DNA from 2 places in the Cellulosimicrobium sp. PMB13 genome. Region 1 is predicted to be linked to the other one. Evidence: riboswitches for the same ligand, from Rfam matches in the RefSeq annotation. Region 1 holds a riboswitch; the other holds the start of a gene.
The links. A riboswitch is a leader RNA that binds a small molecule or an ion and turns the genes downstream of it on or off. The one in region 1 is predicted to bind cyclic di-AMP.

Region 1 (9,779 bases):
CGGCGTCGTTGACGCCGTCGCCGACCATCGCGACGACCTTGCCCTCGGCCTGCAGCCGGGCCACGACGTCGACCTTGTCCCGGGGCATGACCTCGGCGATCACCTCGTCGATGCCGACCTCGGCTGCGATCTGCCGCGCGACCGTGGCGTTGTCGCCGGTGAGCAGCACCGGCGTCAGGCCGAGCCCGCGGAGCTGGGCGATGGCCTGAGCGCTCGTCGGCTTCACGGCGTCGGCGATGACGAGCACGCCGCGGGCGTGCCCGTCCCAGCCGACGACAACGGCTGTGCGGCCCTGCTCCTCGGCGCGGGCCTTCGCGTCGGCGAGGTCGCGGGGGAGGTGCTGTGCCCACTCCGCGAGGAGCGACTCGCGCCCGACGAGCACGGCGTGCCCGTCGACGACTCCCTGCACGCCCTTGCCCTCGACGTTGGTGAAGTCCTCGGGCACGGGCAGCGTGCCGACCTCCTGCGCGGCGCCGCGGGCGATCGCCCGGGCGACGGGGTGCTCGGACGCGTCCTCGAGCGCGCCGGCGAGACGCAGGAGCTGGGCGCGGTCGACCCCGGTGCCGGTGATGACATCGGTCAGGGTCATCACGCCCGTGGTCACGGTGCCGGTCTTGTCGAGCACGACCGTGTCCACGGCGCGCGTGGACTCCAGCACCTCGGGGCCCTTGATGAGGACGCCCATCTGCGCGCCCCTGCCCGTGCCGACCAGCAGCGCGGTCGGGGTGGCCAGGCCGAGCGCGCACGGGCACGCGATGATGAGCACCGCGACGGCCGCGGTGAACGCGGCTGAGGGCGGCGCGCCGGCCCCGAGCCAGGCGCCCAGGGTGCCGATGGCGATCGCGATGGCGATCGGGACGAAGATCGCGGAGACCCGGTCGGCGAGGCGCTGGACGCGGGCCTTGCCGGACTGGGCGTCCTCGACGAGCTGCGCCATCTGCGCGAGCTGCGTGTCGCCGCCGACGCGCGTCGCGCGCACGACGAGCCGCCCGCCCGCGTTGACGGTTGCGCCCGTGACCCCGTCGCCCTCGCTCACCTCGACGGGCACGGACTCGCCCGTGAGCATGGACGCGTCGACTGCGGAGGTGCCGGTGACGACGGTGCCGTCGGTGGCGATCTTCTCGCCGGGGCGCACGACGAACTCGTCGCCCACGCTGAGCTCGGAGATCGGGATGCGGGTCTCGGCGCCGTCGCGCAGCACGGCCACGTCCTTGGCGCCGAGCTCGAGCAGGGCGCGCAGCGCGGCGCCGGCCTGCCGCTTGGAGCGCTTTTCGAAGTAACGGCCGGCGAGGATGAAGGTCGTGACGCCAGCAGCGACCTCGAGGTAGATGTTCCCGGCGCCGTCGGTGGGCGCGACGGACAGCGTGAACGGGTGGGTCATGCCCGGCTCGCCAGCAGTGCCGAGGAACAGCGCGTAGAGGGACCACAGGAACGCGGCGCTGGTCCCCACGGAGATGAGGGTGTCCATCGTCGCCGCGCCGTGGCGCAGGTTGGTCCAGGCGGCGCGGTGGAACGGCCAGGCGGCCCACACGACGACGGGTGCGGCGAGCGCGAGGCTGGCCCACTGCCAGTAGGTGAACTGGAGCGCTGGGAGCATCGCCATCGCGATGACCGGGACCGAGAGCACCGCGGCGCCGATCAGGCGGTGACGGAGTGCGGTGAGCTCGGGGTCGGTGTCGTCCGCCTCGCCTGCCGCCGGGGCGTCGGGGTCCTCGATGCGCGGGAGCTGGGCGGTATACCCGGTCTTCTCCACCTCGGCGATGAGCGTCGCAGGGTCGACGCCCTCCGGGACAGAAACCTTCGCCTTCTCCGTCGCATAGTTCACGGTGGCGGTGACGCCCTCGAGGCGGTTGAGCTTCTTCTCGATCCGCATCGCGCACGAGGCGCAGGTCATCCCGCCGATCTCGAGCTCGACAAACGTCCCCGGTGGCGGGGCGGCCGGTGCCGTCATGAGGTCCTCCTTCCAGCCCGGCAGCACGCTGCCGGGCACACGGGTGATCAGTGGTCGTGGGACGCCGGGTCGTGACCGGCCGCAGGGGCGTCCTCGGGCACGGGGGCTGGTGCGCCGTCGGGCGTCGCCTCGACGACGAACGCCGCGGTGCGCACCTGGCCCTCCACCTGGAAGTCGAGGTACAGCAGGTAGCGGCCCGGGGTCGGCGCCTCGACGCCGAACGACACGGTCGGGCCCGAGACCTGGCCGGCCTCCGGCTCGTCGCCCTCGGGGTGCGCGTGCAGGTAGGCGAGGTCACCGTCGCGCAGCGCGACGAGGTGCCCGTAGGCGCCGAGGTAGGGCTCGAGCGTCGTGACCAGCTCCCCGTCGCGGGTGACCTCGACGGTCAACCGAGACGTCGTCCCGGCCTCGAGGTGCCCGTCGAGCGCGACGTCGTACCCGTCGACCGATGCCGTGGTGGAGACCTCGGTGTCGCGGACCGGGTCGAGGTCGCCCGCGACGTCGACCGTGCGGGACAGCGTGACGGCGCTGCCCGCGCTGGGGGCCGCGTCCGCGTACACGCGGTAGGTCCCGGCGGCGTCCCACGTCCAGGGCAGCGCCCAGCGCCCGTCCGCGTCCATCACGGGATGGACGTGCCGGAAGTGCGCGCCGTCAGAGCGCACGACGATCAGGTGCAGCTGCTGTTCGTGCGAGACGTCGAACTCCGTGACGGGATCGCCCGCAGGGTCGGTCAGGGTGAAGGCGAGCTCTCCGGCCTCGCCTACGGTCGGGGGAGCCGTGACCTCGCCCAGCGTGTACCCGTCCTGTTCCAGGGACAGTCCGCGGACCATGCCTGCTCCTCTCGTGCTCTGCTGCTCGGGGACGTCGCCCGTGGCGACGTGCTGCTCCGGCGCATGCGAGGCGGCCGGCGCCGGCGGGGCGTCCTCCGGAACCACGGCCCCGGCGATCGCAGCCGAGGCGACGAACACGACGCCGAGCCCCGCGGCGTACAGCCCGATCCGGGCGGGGGCTCTCATCGCACCCGCACCGCCTGGTACCCGGCCTCGTCGACGGCGGCCACGACCGTGGCGTCGTCGAGGGGCTGGTCGGCCGTGACGACGAGCCGACCGGTGCTGGCGCTGACGTCGATCGCGGTCACGCCGGGAACCTGCTCGACCTCCTCGCGCACCGACATCTCGCAGTGGCCGCACGTCATGCCGGTCACCTGGTACTCGATCTCGACGATGCTCATCGCGCTCCTCCTCGACTTGGATACCCCGACGGGGTATGACTAGGGTGGTGAATATACCCACAGGGGGTATACAGGTCAAGAGGGAGCGGTGAGGGACGTGGGAGAACGGGCGGACGTGGTGGTCGTGGGTGGCGGGGCGGCCGGGAACGCGGCGGCGAGGACGCTGCGGGCGCAGGGGTTCGACGGGCGTGTGGTGCTCGTGCACGGTGAGGACGGGCAGCCCTACCTGCGCACCCTGGTGAGCAAGGCGATCGTGCAGGGCCTGCTGACCGCGGAGCAGGCGGCGCTGCCGGCGCCGGAGGGCGTCGAGGTCGTGCGTGGACGTGCGGTCGGCCTGCATCCGGCGCGGCCGGGGCTCGTCCTCGACGACGGGCGCGAGCTCGAGGCCGGCGCACTGGTCCTGGCCACGGGCGCGGTGCCCCGCCCAGCCCCCGCCGACCGTGGTGCCCGCCCGCCCGCGCGGGTCGGGGCGGCCGGGGCGCCGCGTGTCGTGCACCTGCACACGGCGCAGGACGCCGACCACCTGCGCGCGCTGCTCGGGCCGGCCCCTTCGGGACGGACGGTCACGGTGCTCGGTGCCGGGTTCGTCGGGTCCGAGACCGCGGCATGGCTCGCCGACGTCGGCGCGAGCGTCCACCTGGTCGCGCGATCGCGGCTGCCGTTGGCCCGGGCCCTGGGCTCCGCGGTCGCCGCCGCCGTCGCACACCAGCAAGGGGACCGCATCGCGACCTACTTCGGTCGTCGCGTCGAGTCGGTGACGGAGCGCCGCGAGTCGGTCACGGTTCGGCTCGACGACGGCACGGTCCTGGAGTCCGACCTCGTCGTCGTGGCGCACGGCACCGTCCCGGACGCTGCGTGGGCGGGGGCCCAGCCGGGCGGCGTCGCGGTGGACGACCGGCTCGGCGTCGTCGCGGCCCCGGGCCGCTACGCCGCGGGAGCGGTCGCGCTCCACGCGGATCGGCGCGGTGGTGCGTACCGGACCGACCACTGGGACGCGGCCGTCGCGCAGGGAGCCCATGCGGCGCGCGTCGTGCTGCGTGACCTCGTCGGCGCCGCGGACCCGGGGCCCTACGTGCCCGAGGCCGGGTTCTCCCTGAGACTGCATGGCATCCAGGTCGCCGGTCTCGGGGTGCCGGTGCCCGGCGCGGTCGAGCAGCACCGCCGCCTCGACGGGGGAGGGGTCCTGACCGAGTTCCGGCTCGACGGCGACCTGGTCGCGGTCACCGGGGTCGGCGCGACGCGCGAGGTGTCCGCCCTGCGCACGGGCCTGCGACGTCCCTGACCCCCACGCGGCCACCCTCGCGCGGCGGTGCGGAGTCAGGTCGTGGACGGATCCGGGCACGGGCGGCCGCAGCACGCCTTCCCGCCGTACCCCGCCGTCGACAGACACCGAGAATGCGAGGGGCGAGTAACGCGCACCGTTCGTACGGTGGATCGATGCTCACCGTCCAGGGTCGGGCAGGCCGGCCGCGGTGGGTCGAGGAGATCGTCATGAGCGTGACGCGAGAGATGATCGAGACGTTCCCAGGCCAAGGGGCCGCTTCGATAACGGAGCTGGTGACCTGCATCGACGCGTGTGTCGAGTGCGCCCAGGCGTGTACCGCCTGCGCGGACGCGTGCTTGAGCGAGGAGCACGTGGGCGAGCTGCGCCGGTGCATCCGGCTGAACGCCGACTGCGCCGACGTGTGCGCCACGACCGCAGCGGTGCTGACTCGTCAGACGGCAGCGGACGTGCAGGTCCTGCGCGCGGTGCTGCAGGCGTGCGTGGCGGCGTGCGCCGCGTGCGGGGCCGAGTGCGGGAAGCACGCGCAGATGCACGAGCACTGCGCGGTGTGCGCCCGCTCGTGCCGGGCGTGCGAGCAGGCGTGCCGAGAGCTGCTTTCCGCCCTCGGATGAGCCCGCGGCGAGGGCTGGTCTTGGAAGAACTGCGGGGGCAGTGGTTAGGCTGACCGGGACATGAACCTCATGGCCACGTTCCGTTCGCTGCTCGCCGGTCGTCGGCGAGGGCTTTCGGGTGCCCTGCTGATCGCGGCGCTCCTGCTGGGCGTCGTGACGATGCACGCGATGAGCGGGTCGGCGAACGCCCACGTGGGCCCGGCGGCGGCGATCATGGCCAGCCCCGATCACCACGACGCCTCCGCCCCCGAGGTCGGGACGCAGGAGGACGGGGCGCACGCGCACGACGCGCCGGGCGGGTGCACCGACTGCGGGGGCCACGAGATGGCGTCGGCCATGTGCTTGATGGTGCTGGTCGCGCTGCTGGCCTTCACGCGCCCGGGAGCGAGCCTGCTGGCGCGTCTTGCTCCGGTGTGGTCGCCCCTGGTCGAGGCTGGCCGGACACCGATGGTCGCCGGCGGCGCACCGTCGCTGCACGTCCTGGGGATCTCTCGGACGTAGGAACTGCACGCTGTCGACGCGCGCGTCGACCGTTTCACGCCCCCTTCTTGTGGGGCCCGTGTGTGGTTTCTAGGTGCTGAGTTGAGAGGTCCTTTCCCATGAACTTCAAGCGTGTGCTTGTTCCAGCGATCGCGCTGGTGACCGCCGCGAGTCTTGCGGCGTGCTCGAACGACGAGGAGCCTGGGCACGACATGGCGTCGATGTCCCCCTCGACCGAGGCCGGGGATCAGGAGAGCCCGGCAGAGGGCGACTGGTTCAACCAGCAGGATGTTGACTTCGCCCAGATGATGATTCCTCACCACGAGCAGGCGATCGAGATGTCCGACGTCATCGTGGCCAAGGAGGGCGTCGACCCTCAGATCACCGACCTGGCGAACCAGATCAAGGACGCCCAGGGACCCGAGATCGCGCAGCTGACGACCTGGCTCGAGGAGTGGGGCTCGCCGCTGCCGGAGTCCGACTCGATGGGCTCCATGGACCACGGGTCCATGGACGGGATGATGAGCGACGAGGACATGCAGGCCCTGCAGGACGCGCAGGGCGCCGAGGCAGGGCGCCTGTACCTCGAGCAGATGATCGTCCACCACCAGGGCGCCATCGAGATGGCTCAGACCGAGGTGGACGAGGGCAAGAACGAGGACGCTGTCGCGATGGCGCAGCAGATCGTCGACACCCAGCAGGCCGAGATCTCCACCATGGAAGACCTGCTCGCCTCGTTGTGACCCTCGCCCGCGGGGCGTGCACTGCGTCGCGCACGCACCGCGGGTCCTTTGCCGAAGGACTGCCTCGATGAACCCTGCCCTGAAGAGATGGGCGAGCGAGTGGGCAGCAGCAGGAAGCGTGCTGCTGCTGGCTGCCTGCACCCCGTCCCCGCCGCCTGCCAACACCCCCACGAGCCAGACGCCGCAGGACGTGGCCGAGTTCGGCCACGTGCACGACGTGCAGGTCGACCCGGTCGACCACACCATCCTGGTCGCGACCCACACCGGGGTGTGGACCGTGCCGGACCCGTTCAGCGACGAACCAGCACGACCGGAGCGGGCCGGAGAAGGCCGACAGGACACGATGGGCATGACCCTCGCGGTCGACGGCACCATCTACGCCTCCGGCCATCCCGCGCCGGGGGAGCAGACCGACCTGAAGGCACCCAACCTGGGCCTGATCCGCAGCGCCGACGGTGCCGCGACCTGGGAGCAGGTCTCCTTGACTGGGGAGGTCGACTTCCATGCGCTGAGCACCGCGACCACCGACGCGGGCGCCGTGCGCGTCGTCGGGCTGGACTCGGCTACCTCCCGCCTGCTGATCAGCGACGACTCCGGAGCGACCTGGACACCGGGGGCAACCGTGCCGGCTCGCGACGTGCACGTCATGGACGGCGACCCGGACACCGTCCTGGTCACCACACCGGCCGGCCTGCAGCTCAGCCACGACGGGGGACAGACGTTCACCCCGGACCGGGACGCACCCACCCTCGCGCTCGTCGAGGCAGGGCTCGGGGCCGAGCTGATCGGCCTGGACCCCAACGGCACCGTGTGGACCAGCACCCCTGGCCTGGAGCCTTGGACCGCGCACGGAACCGCTCCCGGCCAGGTGCAGGCCATGACCTACGTGCCCGACGACAGCCCCGGGAACCAGCCGTGGATTGTCATCGTCACCGACACCGGCCTGTTCACCAGCCGCGACCTCGGCGCGAGCTGGGACCCGGTGCTCGGCCAGGAGACCGGGTGAGACGCCGGCCGGCCGCGCGCCGAGAGACCAGAACTGTCCCACCTGCCGCGATCCGCCCGTGCCCGCACGGTCGCGCGCGGCGAACCACCCCATGCTCCTCGCGGGACATCCGCGAGGGATCCAAGAGAGCGCCGAACCCTGTCACCTCTTGGACCACACCTCCAACACCCATGACAGGGACGGGGGAACCACTCAACCGGGCACCACGGTGTCCTCGGGGTGAAGTCGCACCGCACCCAGCGGTGAGGCCGGGTCACTCTCCGATCCGAACCCGACAGCTCACCCCGCAGGCGCGAAGGAGAACACCATGACCGCACGAAAGCCGGGACGCCACCGCGCCTCCCACCGACCCATCACACCCCTGACCCCGATAGCCCGCGCAGCCCAGGAAGGAGCAGCAAACACCGCCCGCAAGGGCGCCCTGCTCGCGGCCGGATCTGGCCTGCTCGTGTCGGTGTTCGCGGCACCGGCCAGCGCCGCACCGAACACCGACCGCCCCAAGGCCGTCTCCAGCGTCGACCTGAGCGCGCTGACCGAGCCGGCCCGCCAGGCGCTCAGCGCCGCCCCAGCGGTCACCGTCTCAGCCGACGCCGCGTTCGTGATCGAACAGGCACCGGTCGCGGTCACCCCCGCCCCCGAGCCCGAACCTGAGCCGGAGCCGGAGCCGGAACGCCAGGACCGCTCGTCCCGCAGCCAGGAGCGCGCTCCCGCTCCGCAAGAGCAGGCAGGCACCGGTGCGGCCCAGGCCCCCGTCGAAGCTCCGCCGTCCGCGGCGGGCTCGAGCGTGGTCAGCGTCGCGATGCAGTACCTCGGCGTGCCCTACCAGTGGGGCGGCACCACACCGGCAGGGTTCGACTGCTCCGGGTTCACGTCCTACGTGTACGCCCAGGTCGGCATCAACCTGCCCCGCACGTCCTCCGAGCAGCGGTATGCCGGCACCGTCATCTCCCGCGACCAGGCACAACCCGGTGACCTGATCTGGAGCCCGGGCCACATCGGCATCTACGCCGGGGACAACATGCAGATCGAGGCACCCTCACCTGGCAAGACCGTCCGTTACGGGCAGATCTGGCAGTCCAACCCGACGTACATCCGCGTCGGCTGACGCGTGAAGGGCCCCACCAGCCAGGTGGGGCCCTTCGTCGCGGGGAATACCCCTAGGGGGTATAGTGTGCTGTCGTACCCGGTCGCACTGTCAGGAGAGGAAGGTCGATCATGAAGCCTCACGGTCACGACGAGCATGGACCGAGCACGGCCCATCATCACCACCCCGCACCAGCCTCCGTCGACGCCGACGGCGACGACCGGGCCCCCTCGGGTGGTGCGCCCGACCCGGGCCACCACGGCGAGGTGCACCCTGGACGCGCCGATCGGCACAGCCAGGGCCACGAGCATGCGCAGCACGGCAGCCACGGCGGGCACCCTGAGCCCGCCGGCCACGAGGGCCACGAGAGCCACGAGGGCCACGAGAGCCACGAGGGCCACGAGGGCCACGAGGGCCACCAGAGCCACGGTGGGCATGGTGGGCATGGTGGGCATGGTGGGCATGGTGGGCATGGTGATCACGTCGGGCAGTTCCGCCGGCTGTTTTGGATCATGCTCGTCCTGGCGGTCCCGGTGGTTGCGACGTCGAGCATGTTCGCGATGATCCTCGGGTACGAGCTGCCCGACGTGCCAGGTCTTGGTCTGGTCTCTCCGGTGCTCGGCACGGTGATGTACGTGTGGGGCGGGCGCCCGTTCCTGACGGGCGCGGTCTCGGAGGTCCGCTCGCGCAAGCCCGGGATGATGCTGCTCATCGGCCTGGCGATCACCGTCGCGTTCGTCGCCTCGTGGGGCGCGAGCCTGGGCCTGCTCGACCACCAGCTCGACTTCTGGTGGGAGCTCGCGCTGCTGATCGTGATCATGCTGCTCGGCCACTGGATCGAGATGCGGTCCCTGGCGCAGACGACCTCCGCCCTGGACTCCCTGGCCGCGTTGCTGCCGGACGAGGCTGAGCGGGTCGAGGGCGATGACTTCGTCACCGTGGCGCCTGGCGACCTGCGCGTGGGAGACGTGGTCGTGGTCCGCCCCGGTGGCCGGGTCCCGGCCGACGGCAAGGTCGTGGACGGCGCCGCGAGCATGGACGAGTCGATGATCACCGGTGAGTCGCGCACCGTGCGCCGCAGCAACGGTGACGTGGTCGTGGCCGGCACCGTCGCGACCGACTCGGGGCTGCGGGTGCAGGTCACCGCGGTCGGGCAGGACACGGCACTGGCCGGCATCCAGCGCCTGGTCACCGAGGCGCAGAACTCCAGCTCGCGCGCCCAGCGTCTGGCGGACACCGCAGCTGGGTGGCTGTTCTGGTTCGCCCTCGGTGCCGCGGTGCTCACCGCTGCGGCATGGACCGTCCTCGGGATGCCGGACGACGCCGTGATCCGCACGGTGACCGTCCTCGTCATCGCCTGCCCTCACGCCCTGGGCCTGGCGATCCCC
Region 2 (9,779 bases), 880 kb from region 1:
CGACAGACGAGCGGGTGGGGCGGCGTCGGATGCGAAGGGCGTCAAGCCGCGCGCGGAGACGCACGGCCGAACGCCCGAGGTGACGGCGCGGCAGCCCGAGCACCGACGCCGCCCCACCCGCGGTGGTGACGAGCACCCGACGCCCGAGGTGACGGCGCGGCAGCCGGGCGCCGAGATAGCGACGTACGGGCACGGAACCCGGGTTAAAAGCCCTGTGCGTCGCTATCTCGGCCGTGCGTCGCTATCTCGCGGCGACCGTCGAGGCGCTGCCGTCAGGCCAGGCGGTCGACGACGTGGTCGACGCACGCGGTGAGGGCGCGGACGTCGTCGGGGTCGATGGCGGGGAACATGGCGACGCGGAGCTGGTTGCGGCCGAGCTTGCGGTAGGGGAAGACGTCGAGGATGCCGTTCGCGCGGAGCGTCGCGACGACCGCCGTGGCGTCGATTCCGTCGTCGAGGTCGATCGTGCCGACGACGGTCGAGCGCTCGGCGGGGTCCGCGACAAAGGGCGTGGCCCACTCGCGGGCCTCGGCCCAGCCGTAGAGGTGGGCCGCGGACTCGGCGGAGCGCGCCGCGGCCCACGCGAGGCCGCCTTGGGCGACGAGCCACTCGACCTGCTCGGCGAGCATGACGAGCGTCGCGACGGCCGGGGTGTTGAGGGTCTGGTCCTGGCGCGAGTTGGCCGCGGCGGTGCGCAGCGACAGCGACTCGGGCACCCAGCGCGTCCCGCTCGACTCGATCTCCTCCGCCCGGGAGAGCGCGTCGGGCGAGCACAGCGCGAGCCACAGGCCGCCGTCGGACCCGAAGACCTTCTGCGGGGCGAAGTAGTAGACGTCGGTCTCCGCCACGTCCACGGGCAGCGCCCCCGCGCCCGACGTCGCGTCGACGAGCGTCAGCGCGCCGCGCTCACGCGAGCCGGCGACGCGACGCACCGGTGCCATGGCTCCGGTCGACGTCTCGTTGTGCGGCCAGGCGTGCACGTCGACGTCGTCCGCGGGCTCGGGGTGGGCGACCGTGCCCGGGGCGGCCGTGATCACCTGCGACGGGTCGAGGAACGGGGCCGCCGTCGTCGCCGCCGCGAACTTCGCGCCGAACTCGCCGAACGCCGCGTGCTGCGCCTTGCGGCGCACGAGGCAGGCCGTCGCGACGTCCCAGAACGTCGTGGAGCCGCCGTTGCCGAGGACGACCTCGTACCCCTCGGGGAGGTCGAAGAGCTCCGCGAGCCCTTCGCGCGTGCGGCGCACGAGCGACCTCACCGGCGCCTGGCGGTGGGACGTGCCGAGGAGCGAGGCGCCGGCGTCGGACACCGCACGCACCTGGGCGGCGCGGACCTTGCTCGGTCCGGACCCGAACCGGCCGTCGGCCGGGAGCAGGTCCGCGGGGATCGTGATCTGGGCGGTGGTGGCGGCAGGCGATGCGGGCTCGGTCACAGCGTCACCCTACGCGCGCGCGAGGTGCGGGTTCCGCGGCGTCCGGGGACGTCGTCCGACGGCGCTCGTTCTTCCGGGATTCTCCCCGGAAGTCGTCAGGGGATCGCCATAGACTGTCCCCCAGCCGACGGACGACAGGAGCGCGACGTGACCGATCTGATCGATACCACCGAGATGTATCTGAAGACGATCTACGAGCTCGTCGAGGAGGGCATCACCCCCCTCCGCGCGCGCATCGCGGAGCGCCTCGGGCACTCGGGCCCCACGGTGTCGCAGACGGTCGCGCGCATGGAGCGCGACGGCCTCGTCGTCGTGACGGGGGACCGGCACCTCGAGCTCACGCCCGCGGGGAACGACAAGGCGACGCGCGTGATGCGCAAGCACCGCCTCGCGGAGCGCCTGCTCACGGACGTCATCAAGCTCGACTGGGAGCACGTGCACACCGAGGCGTGCCGGTGGGAGCACGTCATGAGCGAGCTCGTCGAGGAGCGTCTCATCGGGCTGCTCGACCACCCGCACTTCGACCCGTACGGGAACCCGATCCCGGGGCTGGCCGAGCTGGGAGAGCAGTTCGAGGGCGTGGAGTTCCTCGACGGGGTCGTGCCGCTGCCCACGTACGTCGCGCAGCGCCGCGCGGCGGGCGACGACGAGGTCGAGGTCGTCCTGCAGCGCATCGCCGAGCCGATCCAGGTGGACATCGAGCTCCTGGCCCGGTTCGCGGAGGCGGGGGTGCTCCCGCGGCGGACGCTCGTGGTGCGACAGGCGGTCGGCGGGCTCGTGGTCCAGGGCAAGGGTTCCGAGCTCGTCCTGGACCTGCCCGACGAGATCGCTCGTCACCTGTTCGTCACCCGGTCCTGACTCGCGTCCCTGGCCGGGGTAGCGCTCCCACGACGCGCTGACCTGGGAGAACTTGCTCCCGAGGTCCCGGCTCGCGCGGCGGTCCCCAGACGTCGTGATGGGAACGTGACATTTGACAGGGTGTCCTGTACGGTCGGTGCTGCTCCATCGGAAGACCTGTCCGGCGGAGTCCTCGAGCGGAACGCCTAACCCTGTCGCTGCCCGAGGTTCACGACAACCCGACGACAGGGACGGGGGACCCAAATCCGGGCGCTGGAGACAGCGTCCTTGGGGTGAAGCCCGACGGACCTCGGTCCGTCAGGCCGGGTGTTTCTCCCACCCGAACCCGACAGCTGACCTCGCAGGCGTCCAGGAGAGGCAACACGTGACCGTGAGCACGACTCGCGCCCGCCACCGTGCGGCGCGGCGTCCCATGACGCCACTCAGCACCATCGCCCAGGCCGCCTCGGACCAGATGTCGACCGTCGGGCGTCGTACCGCCGTCGTCGCCGCGTCCTCCGGTCTCATCGTCTCGATGATCGGCGCCGCCGCCCCGGCGACCGCCGCCCCCGTCGACTCGGAGCCGAAGCTCAACTCCGTCGACCTCAGCGCCCTGACCGCACAGGCGCGTCAGGCCCTCGAGGCCGCGCCGGCCGTGACGGTCGCCGCTGACGCGGCGTTCTCGATCGAGGCTGCACCGGTGACGGTGACGCCGGCCCCCGAGCCGGAGCCCGAGCCCGAGCCGGTCGTCGAGCGGATGCAGAGCACCAGCCGCACGCAGGAGCGTCAGTCGACGCAGACCGAGGCCGAGGCGCCTGCCCAGGAAGAGGCCGCGGTCGCCGTCCCGGCGTCGGCCTACGGCAGCACGATCGTCTCGATCGCGGCGCGCTACGTGGGCGTCCCGTACGTCTACGGCGGCACCACGCCCGACGGCTTCGACTGCTCCGGCTTCACGAGCTACGTCTACGCGCAGGTCGGCATCAGCCTTCCCCGCACGTCGGGCGCGCAGGGCTCCGTCGGCACCAAGGTCCCGCGCTCCGAGGCGCAGCCGGGCGACCTGATCTGGACGCCGGGCCACATCTCGATCTACGCCGGCGACAACATGCAGATCGACGCGCCGCGTCCGGGCAAGACCATCCAGTTCCGTCAGATCTGGCAGTCGAACCCGACGTTCATCCGCGTCGCCTGATCGCAGGCGCAGCACAGCACGTCACCCGAGCCCCGTCCCTCCGCGAGTCGTCGCGAAGGGGCGGGGTTCGTGGCATTCTTGACTCGTTCGTGACCTGTGGTGGAGGTTCTGCCCAGGGCGCCTCGGTGACGTCGGTCGCCGGACGGCACGCGGCCGTCGAGAGGAGAGTCACTGATGACCCGCACGGAAACCGTCCTGGTCGGCGTCGACGGGTCGGCACCCAGCCTGCACGCCCTCGACTGGGCTGCCGCGTACGCCCTGCGCGTCGGTTGGTCGCTCCACGTGGTCTGCACCTACTCGCTGCCGTCGTTCACCGCGGCGTCCCTCGACGGCGGCTACGCCGCGCTCGACGACAGCGCGATCCAGGAGGGCGCCCGCGCGGTGCTCGAGGAGGCGCGCGCACGCGCCGACGCCGCCGGGGTGCGCGTCACCGCGACGGTCACGACGGGCGACGCAGCGGGTGTGCTCGTCGAGATGTCCCGCGACCACTCGCTCGTCGTGGTCGGCACCCGCGGTCGCGGCGGGTTCACCGAGCGACTGCTCGGCACCGTGTCCTCAGCGCTCCCGGCGCACGCGCACTGCCCCACGGTCGTCGTCCCGTTCCGCGCGCGGACCAAGGGCGACGACGCCGCGACCGAGGAGCTGCCGGTCGTCACCCCGCTGCGGCGCATCGTCGTGGGCGTGGACGGCTCGCCGTCGGCGGAGATCGCCCTGCGGCACGCGATCCGGCAGGCTCGCGCGTGGGACGCCGAGCTCGTCGCGGTCGCCGGGGTACCGGTCGGTGCGGGCGCCGGGTTGCTGGCGTGGCTCCCCGCGTCCATCGACCACGAGCAGGTGCTCGCCGACGTCACAGAGGGCCTCAACGTCATCATCGCCCGCCACGAGGCAGAGAACCCCGGGCTGACCATCAAGCGGATCGTGCTCGACGGGACCGGCGCCGAGCTGCTCACCGAGTTCTCCACGGCGTCCGACCTGATCATCGTCGGTTCTCGTGGACGCGGTGGGTTCCGCGGGCTGCTGCTCGGGTCGACGAGCCAGGCGGTGCTGCACCACTCCGCGTGCCCGGTCATGGTCGTGACGAAGAAGTGCGACGACGGGGCCGAGTCGGGCTGAGCCGCAGAGGCAGGACCGCAGCCGGGTCCGTGGAGCGTCGCGGTCCCGCTCCGGGCCGGCGGTCCTGCACGTCGAGCACGTCGGTGCCGGAGGCAGCATCGGGGCACACGCGGCGACGGTCGACCAGGTGATGACGGTCGTGAGCGGCCGGGCTCGCGTCGAGGGTGGGGACGGTGGCGAGGCCGAGCTGGAGGCCGGTGACGCCGTCCACTGGGGCAGGGGCGAAGTTCACCGGACGTGGGCGCTGACGGACGTCGTCGCGACGATCCTGGAGGCTCCGGACGGCATCGAGGTCGCCGGCGCCGAGGCGTGACGGGGCACGCCTCGGATGTCAGCTGCGGTTGCGGTACAGGCGCATCGTGATCGGGGCGAGGACCGCGGTGAGCACGACGGACGCGACGAGCACCCACATGATCCCGTCGACGTCGGGCTCGCCCGCCATGAGGCTGCGGACGGCCGTGACGAGGTGCGTCACCGGGTTGATCTCCACGAAGCGCTGCAGGACCACCGGCATGGTCGACGGGTCGACGAAGATGTTCGACGCGAACGTCAGCGGCATGAGCACGAGCATCGACGTCCCCATGACGGCGTTCGGCGAGCGCAGCACGAGACCGAGCGCCGTGAAGACCCAGCTCAGCGCGAACGAGAAGACGAGCAGCAGCAGGACACCGAGCACGACCCCGACGACCCCGCCCGGCGGCCGGAACCCGAGCACCAGACCGAGCGCGAGCGTGACCACCGACGCGATCGTGTAGCGCACGGTGTCGCCGAGCAGCGCGCCGACGATCGGCGCCGGCCGCCACACGGGCAGCGAGCGGAACCGGTCGAAGACGCCCTTCGAGATGTCGGTGTTCATCGTGTAGCCCGTGTAGATCGTCGTGAAGAGCACGGCCTGGACCAGGATGCCGGGCAGCAGGAACTGCAGATAGCTCTGCACGTCGCCGGCGAGCGCGCCGCCGAACAGGTACGTGAACATCAGCGTGAAGATGATCGGCGACACGGTGACGTCGAACAGCTGCTCGGGCACGTGCTTGATCTTGAGCAGCGCGCGCCAGGTGTACGTGAGCGTCGCCGACACGGGCGAGGGACGGCTCGGGCGGTGCTCGAGCGCGACGGCCTCGCGCAGCGCGCTCGCCTCCGGGGCGCGCAGCTCCGCGGCAGTGGTGGGTTCGGTCGCCATCAGGCCACCTCCTCGATCTGCTCGTCCGGTTCGTCGACCGGCTGGCCGGTCAGGGCGAGGAACACCTCGTCGAGGCTCGGCTGCCCGAGCGTGAACTCCGGGACCGTGATGCCTGCGTCACCCAGCGCGGGCAGGAGGCCCGCGACCGAGGTGGCGCCGTCGTCGGGTACGCGGGCCGAGAAGGCGTAGGGATCGTTGGCGAGCGACACCTCGGTGCCCAGCACGGAGCCGACGATCTCCGCCGCGCGTGCGCGCTGCGCGGAGTCCGCGAGCCGCACGTGCACCGCGCCCTCGCCCACCGAGCGCTTGAGCTCCGTCGCGGTGCCTTCGGCGATGACCTTCCCGTGGTCGATGACCGCGATCTTGTCGGCGAGCTGGTCGGCCTCCTCGAGGTACTGCGTCGTGAGGAGGACCGTCGCGCCGTCGGCCACGAGGACGCGCACGATGTCCCACACCTGGTTCCGGCTGCGGGGGTCGAGGCCCGTCGTCGGCTCGTCGAGGAAGAGCACGCGCGGGCTCATCACGAGGCTCGCGGCGAGGTCGATGCGGCGGCGCATGCCGCCGGAGTACGTCTTGACCTGACGGTCGCCCGCGTCGCCGAGACCGAACGCGTCGAGCAGGTCGGCGGAGCGGCGGCGCGCCGTCCCGCCGAGGAACCCGTACAGCCGCGCGAGCATCACGAGGTTCTCGGTCCCCGTGAGGTCCTCGTCCACCGAGGCGTACTGTCCCGTGAGCCCGACGACGGAGCGCACCTTGTCGGCGTCGCGCACCACGTCATGACCCAGGACGGTGGCGGTCCCGGCGTCCGGCTGGAGCAGCGTCGCGAGCATCCGCACGGCGGTCGTCTTGCCCGCGCCGTTGGGGCCGAGGACTCCCAGGACGGTGCCCTCCGGGACGGAGAGGTCGATGCCGTCGACCGCCTTGGTCACCGACTTCTTGGACGTGAAGTGCTTGACGAGACCTCTCGCCTCGACGGCGAGGTCACCGGTCGACGAGCTCATGTCCCTCCTCAGGTCGCGCGTGGAAGCACCCGGGCGGTCCCACCACCCACGCTCCGACCGGGCCGTCCAGCGGAACTCATCGGTGCACACACCCATCGTGCGCTGAGCGTCCGGCACGGTCCAGTGAGATCTGTCAGCTGCCGGGGTAGTACCCCGCCCGGCGCCCCCACCCACCCCGACATCCAGGGCGACCACGCGCCGTCGGGCACGACCGCGGTTCTACTGAGCGGCCTGCTCCGCGGCGGCGAGCAGGACGCACGTCGCGACGCCGTCCATCGCGACGCGGACCTCCTCGAGCGGGGGCAGCGACGGTGCGAGGCGCAGCACGGTGTCCTCCGGGTCCTTGCCGTACGGGTACGCGGCGCCGGCGGGCGTCAGCGCGATGCCCGCGGCCTTCGCGAGCTCCACGACACGCGACGCCGTGCCCGGCGGCACCTCGAGGCTCACGAAGTAGCCGCCCTTCGGCTCGGTCCACGACGCGACGCCCCACGGCCCGAGGCGCTCGGCGAGGATGCCGGTCACGGCCTCGAACTTCGGCGCGAGGATGTCGCGGTGCCGGCGCATGTGCGCGCGCACGCCCTCGGCGTCGCCGAAGAACAGCGCGTGGCGGAGCTGGTTGACCTTGTCGGGGCCGATGGACCGCGACGAGAGGTTCTTCCGGAACCACGCGACGTTGGCCGGCGACGACGCGAGGAACGCGACGCCCGCGCCCGCGAACGTGATCTTCGACGTCGACGCGAACAGGACGACGCGGTCCGGGTTGCCGGCCTGCGCAGCGAGACCGATCGCGTCGGCCGTCGTCACCTCGTCCTGCGTGAGGTGGTGCAGCGCGTACGCGTTGTCCCACAGGATGCGGAAGTCGGGGGCGGCGGTCGGCATCGACACGAGCCGGCGCGCCACCTCCTCCGTCACGACCGATCCGTCCGGGTTGGCGTACGTCGGCACGACCCACATGCCCTTGATGCTCGGGTCGTCGGCGACGAGCGCGGCGACGGCCTCGGCGTCGGGGCCGTCCGCGGTCATGGGCACCGTGACCATCTCGATCCCGAGCGCCTCGCACACCGAGAAGTGGCGGTCGTACCCGGGCACGGGGCAGATCCACCGCACGCGCTCCTCGCGTCCCCACGGGCGCTCGGAGCCGGGAGCGCCGAAGAGCATGGCGTCGGCGAGCGTCTCGTACATCATCGTGAGGCTCGCGTTGCCGCCCGCGAGGAGCTGGTCCACCGGGACGCCGAGCAGCTCGGCGAAGATGCGCCGCAGCTGCGGAAGCCCGTCGAGACCGCCGTAGTTGCGCACGTCCGTGCCGTCGGCGTCCGTGTGCACCCCCTCGCCGGGGAGGGCGAGCAGCGCCTCGGACAGGTCGAGCTGCTCGGCGGACGGCTTGCCGCGCGTGAGATCGAGCTTCAGCCCGAGCGCCTGCAGGTCCGCGTAGGCGCGGCGCAGGTCGTCGAGGGACGCGGCGAGGGCGGAGGGGTCCGGGTGCACGGTGGTCACGCTCCGGACTCTACCGATCGTGGGCCAGCGCCGTCAGGGCATTCTCGAGGGCGGACAGACCGGTCTCGAGGTCGTCGGCGGAGATGGTCAGCGGGGGAGCGAGCCGGATCGTCGAGCCGTGCGTGTCCTTGGCGAGCACCCCGCGGGAGAGCAGCGCCTCGCACAGGTCGCGGCCGGTCCCGCGCGCAGGGTCCAGGTCGAGCCCGGCCCACAGCCCGACGCCGCGCACGCCGTCGAGCAGGTCGGTCTCCACGAGCCCGGCGAGCCTCGCGTGGAACGACGAGCCCAGCGCGCGGGCCGCCGCCTGCGGCTCGCCCGACCCGAGCAGCTCGACCACCGCGAGCCCGACCGCGCACGCCAGGGGGTTCCCGCCGAACGTGGAGCCGTGGGTCCCCGGGGTGAGGACGTCCAGCACGTCGCGGCGGCCCACGACCGCGGACACCGGCAGGATCCCGCCGCCCAGCGCCTTGCCGAGCGTGACGAGGTCGGGTCGGACGTCCCACAGCTCGCACGCAAGAGTCGTGCCCGTGCGCCCGAGGCCGGACTGGATCTCGTCGGCGACGAGCAGCACGTCGCGCTCGGCGGTGAGCGCACGCAGCGCCGGCCAGAACCCGTCGGGCGGCACGACGACCCCCGACTCGCCCTGGATCGGCTCCATGAGCACCGCGACGGTCGTGTCGTCGATCGCCGCGGCCACGGCGTCGACGTCGCCGAACGGCACCACGCGGAACCCGGGCGTGTACGGGCCGAACCCGTCGCGCGCGTCGGGGTCGTCGGAGAACGACACGACCGTCGTCGTGCGGCCGTGGAAGTTGCCCGACGCGACGACGATCGTCGCCTCGCCCGGCGCGATCCCGCGGACGTCGTACCCCCACTTGCGCGCGGTCTTGATCGCCGTCTCGACGGCCTCGGCGCCGGTGTTCATGGGGAGCACGGCCGTGCCCGGACCACCCTCGGCGCCACCCGTCGTGAGCGGGCCGACGAGCGCGGCGAGCGCGTCGGCGAACGGGTCGAGCAGGTCGTGGTCGAACGCGCGCGACGTCAGGGTGACGCGCCCGAGCTGGCGCGCCGCGGCGTCGACCAGCGTGGGGTGGCGGTGGCCGAAGTTCAGCGCCGAGTACCCGGCGAGCAGGTCGAGGTAGCGACGACCGCCGGTGTCCGTGACCCACGACCCCTCGGCGGTCGCGATCGTCACGGGGAGCGGGTGGTAGTTGTGCGCGAGCGCGCCGTGCTCGCCGGCACCGGCGGCGGCGGTGCGCACGGCGGCGCGCGGGCCCGGTGACCGCACGTCCTGCGCGGTCACGCGGCACCACCGGCGTGGAGCCCGCGGATCTCGAGCGTGCAGCACTTGGCGCCGCCACCGCCGCGCAGCAGCTCGGACGTGTCCACGCCGATCGGCTCGTAGCCGCGCTCGCGCAGCGCACCCGCGAGGTGCTCCGCGCGCGGGTTGTGCACCACGTGCTTCCCGTCGCTCACCGCGTTGAGCCCCAGCACGACGGCGTCCTCCTCGGTCGCGAGGAGCGCGTCGGGGAAGC

Region 2: linked by a shared signal. The riboswitch ahead of V5D56_RS19670 (C40 family peptidase) and the one ahead of V5D56_RS03575 (C40 family peptidase) in region 1 are both predicted to bind cyclic di-AMP.

The regions. Positions count from the first base shown of each region.
Region 1 covers NZ_CP145910.1:727,155-736,933, forward strand. The annotation lists gene V5D56_RS03535 (heavy metal translocating P-type ATPase) at 1-1,951, opposite strand, end outside; gene V5D56_RS03540 (heavy-metal-associated domain-containing protein) at 1,999-2,967, opposite strand; gene V5D56_RS03545 (heavy-metal-associated domain-containing protein) at 2,964-3,182, opposite strand; gene V5D56_RS03550 (FAD-dependent oxidoreductase) at 3,280-4,464, shown strand; gene V5D56_RS03555 (four-helix bundle copper-binding protein) at 4,674-5,078, shown strand; gene V5D56_RS03560 (DUF6153 family protein) at 5,139-5,579, shown strand; gene V5D56_RS03565 (DUF305 domain-containing protein) at 5,678-6,301, shown strand; gene V5D56_RS03570 (F510_1955 family glycosylhydrolase) at 6,420-7,307, shown strand; cyclic di-AMP (ydaO/yuaA leader) riboswitch at 7,457-7,615, shown strand; gene V5D56_RS03575 (C40 family peptidase) at 7,615-8,412, shown strand; gene V5D56_RS03580 (heavy metal translocating P-type ATPase) at 8,523-9,779, shown strand, end outside.
Region 2 covers NZ_CP145910.1:4,414,059-4,423,837, reverse strand. The annotation lists gene serC (phosphoserine transaminase) at 273-1,430, opposite strand; gene V5D56_RS19675 (metal-dependent transcriptional regulator) at 1,578-2,288, shown strand; cyclic di-AMP (ydaO/yuaA leader) riboswitch at 2,490-2,650, shown strand; gene V5D56_RS19670 (C40 family peptidase) at 2,701-3,456, shown strand; gene V5D56_RS19665 (universal stress protein) at 3,631-4,569, shown strand; gene V5D56_RS19660 (cupin domain-containing protein) at 4,634-4,882, shown strand; gene V5D56_RS19655 (ABC transporter permease) at 4,901-5,749, opposite strand; gene V5D56_RS19650 (ATP-binding cassette domain-containing protein) at 5,749-6,750, opposite strand; gene V5D56_RS19645 (aminotransferase class I/II-fold pyridoxal phosphate-dependent enzyme) at 6,970-8,244, opposite strand; gene rocD (ornithine--oxo-acid transaminase) at 8,255-9,505, opposite strand; gene ddaH (dimethylargininase) at 9,544-9,779, opposite strand, start outside.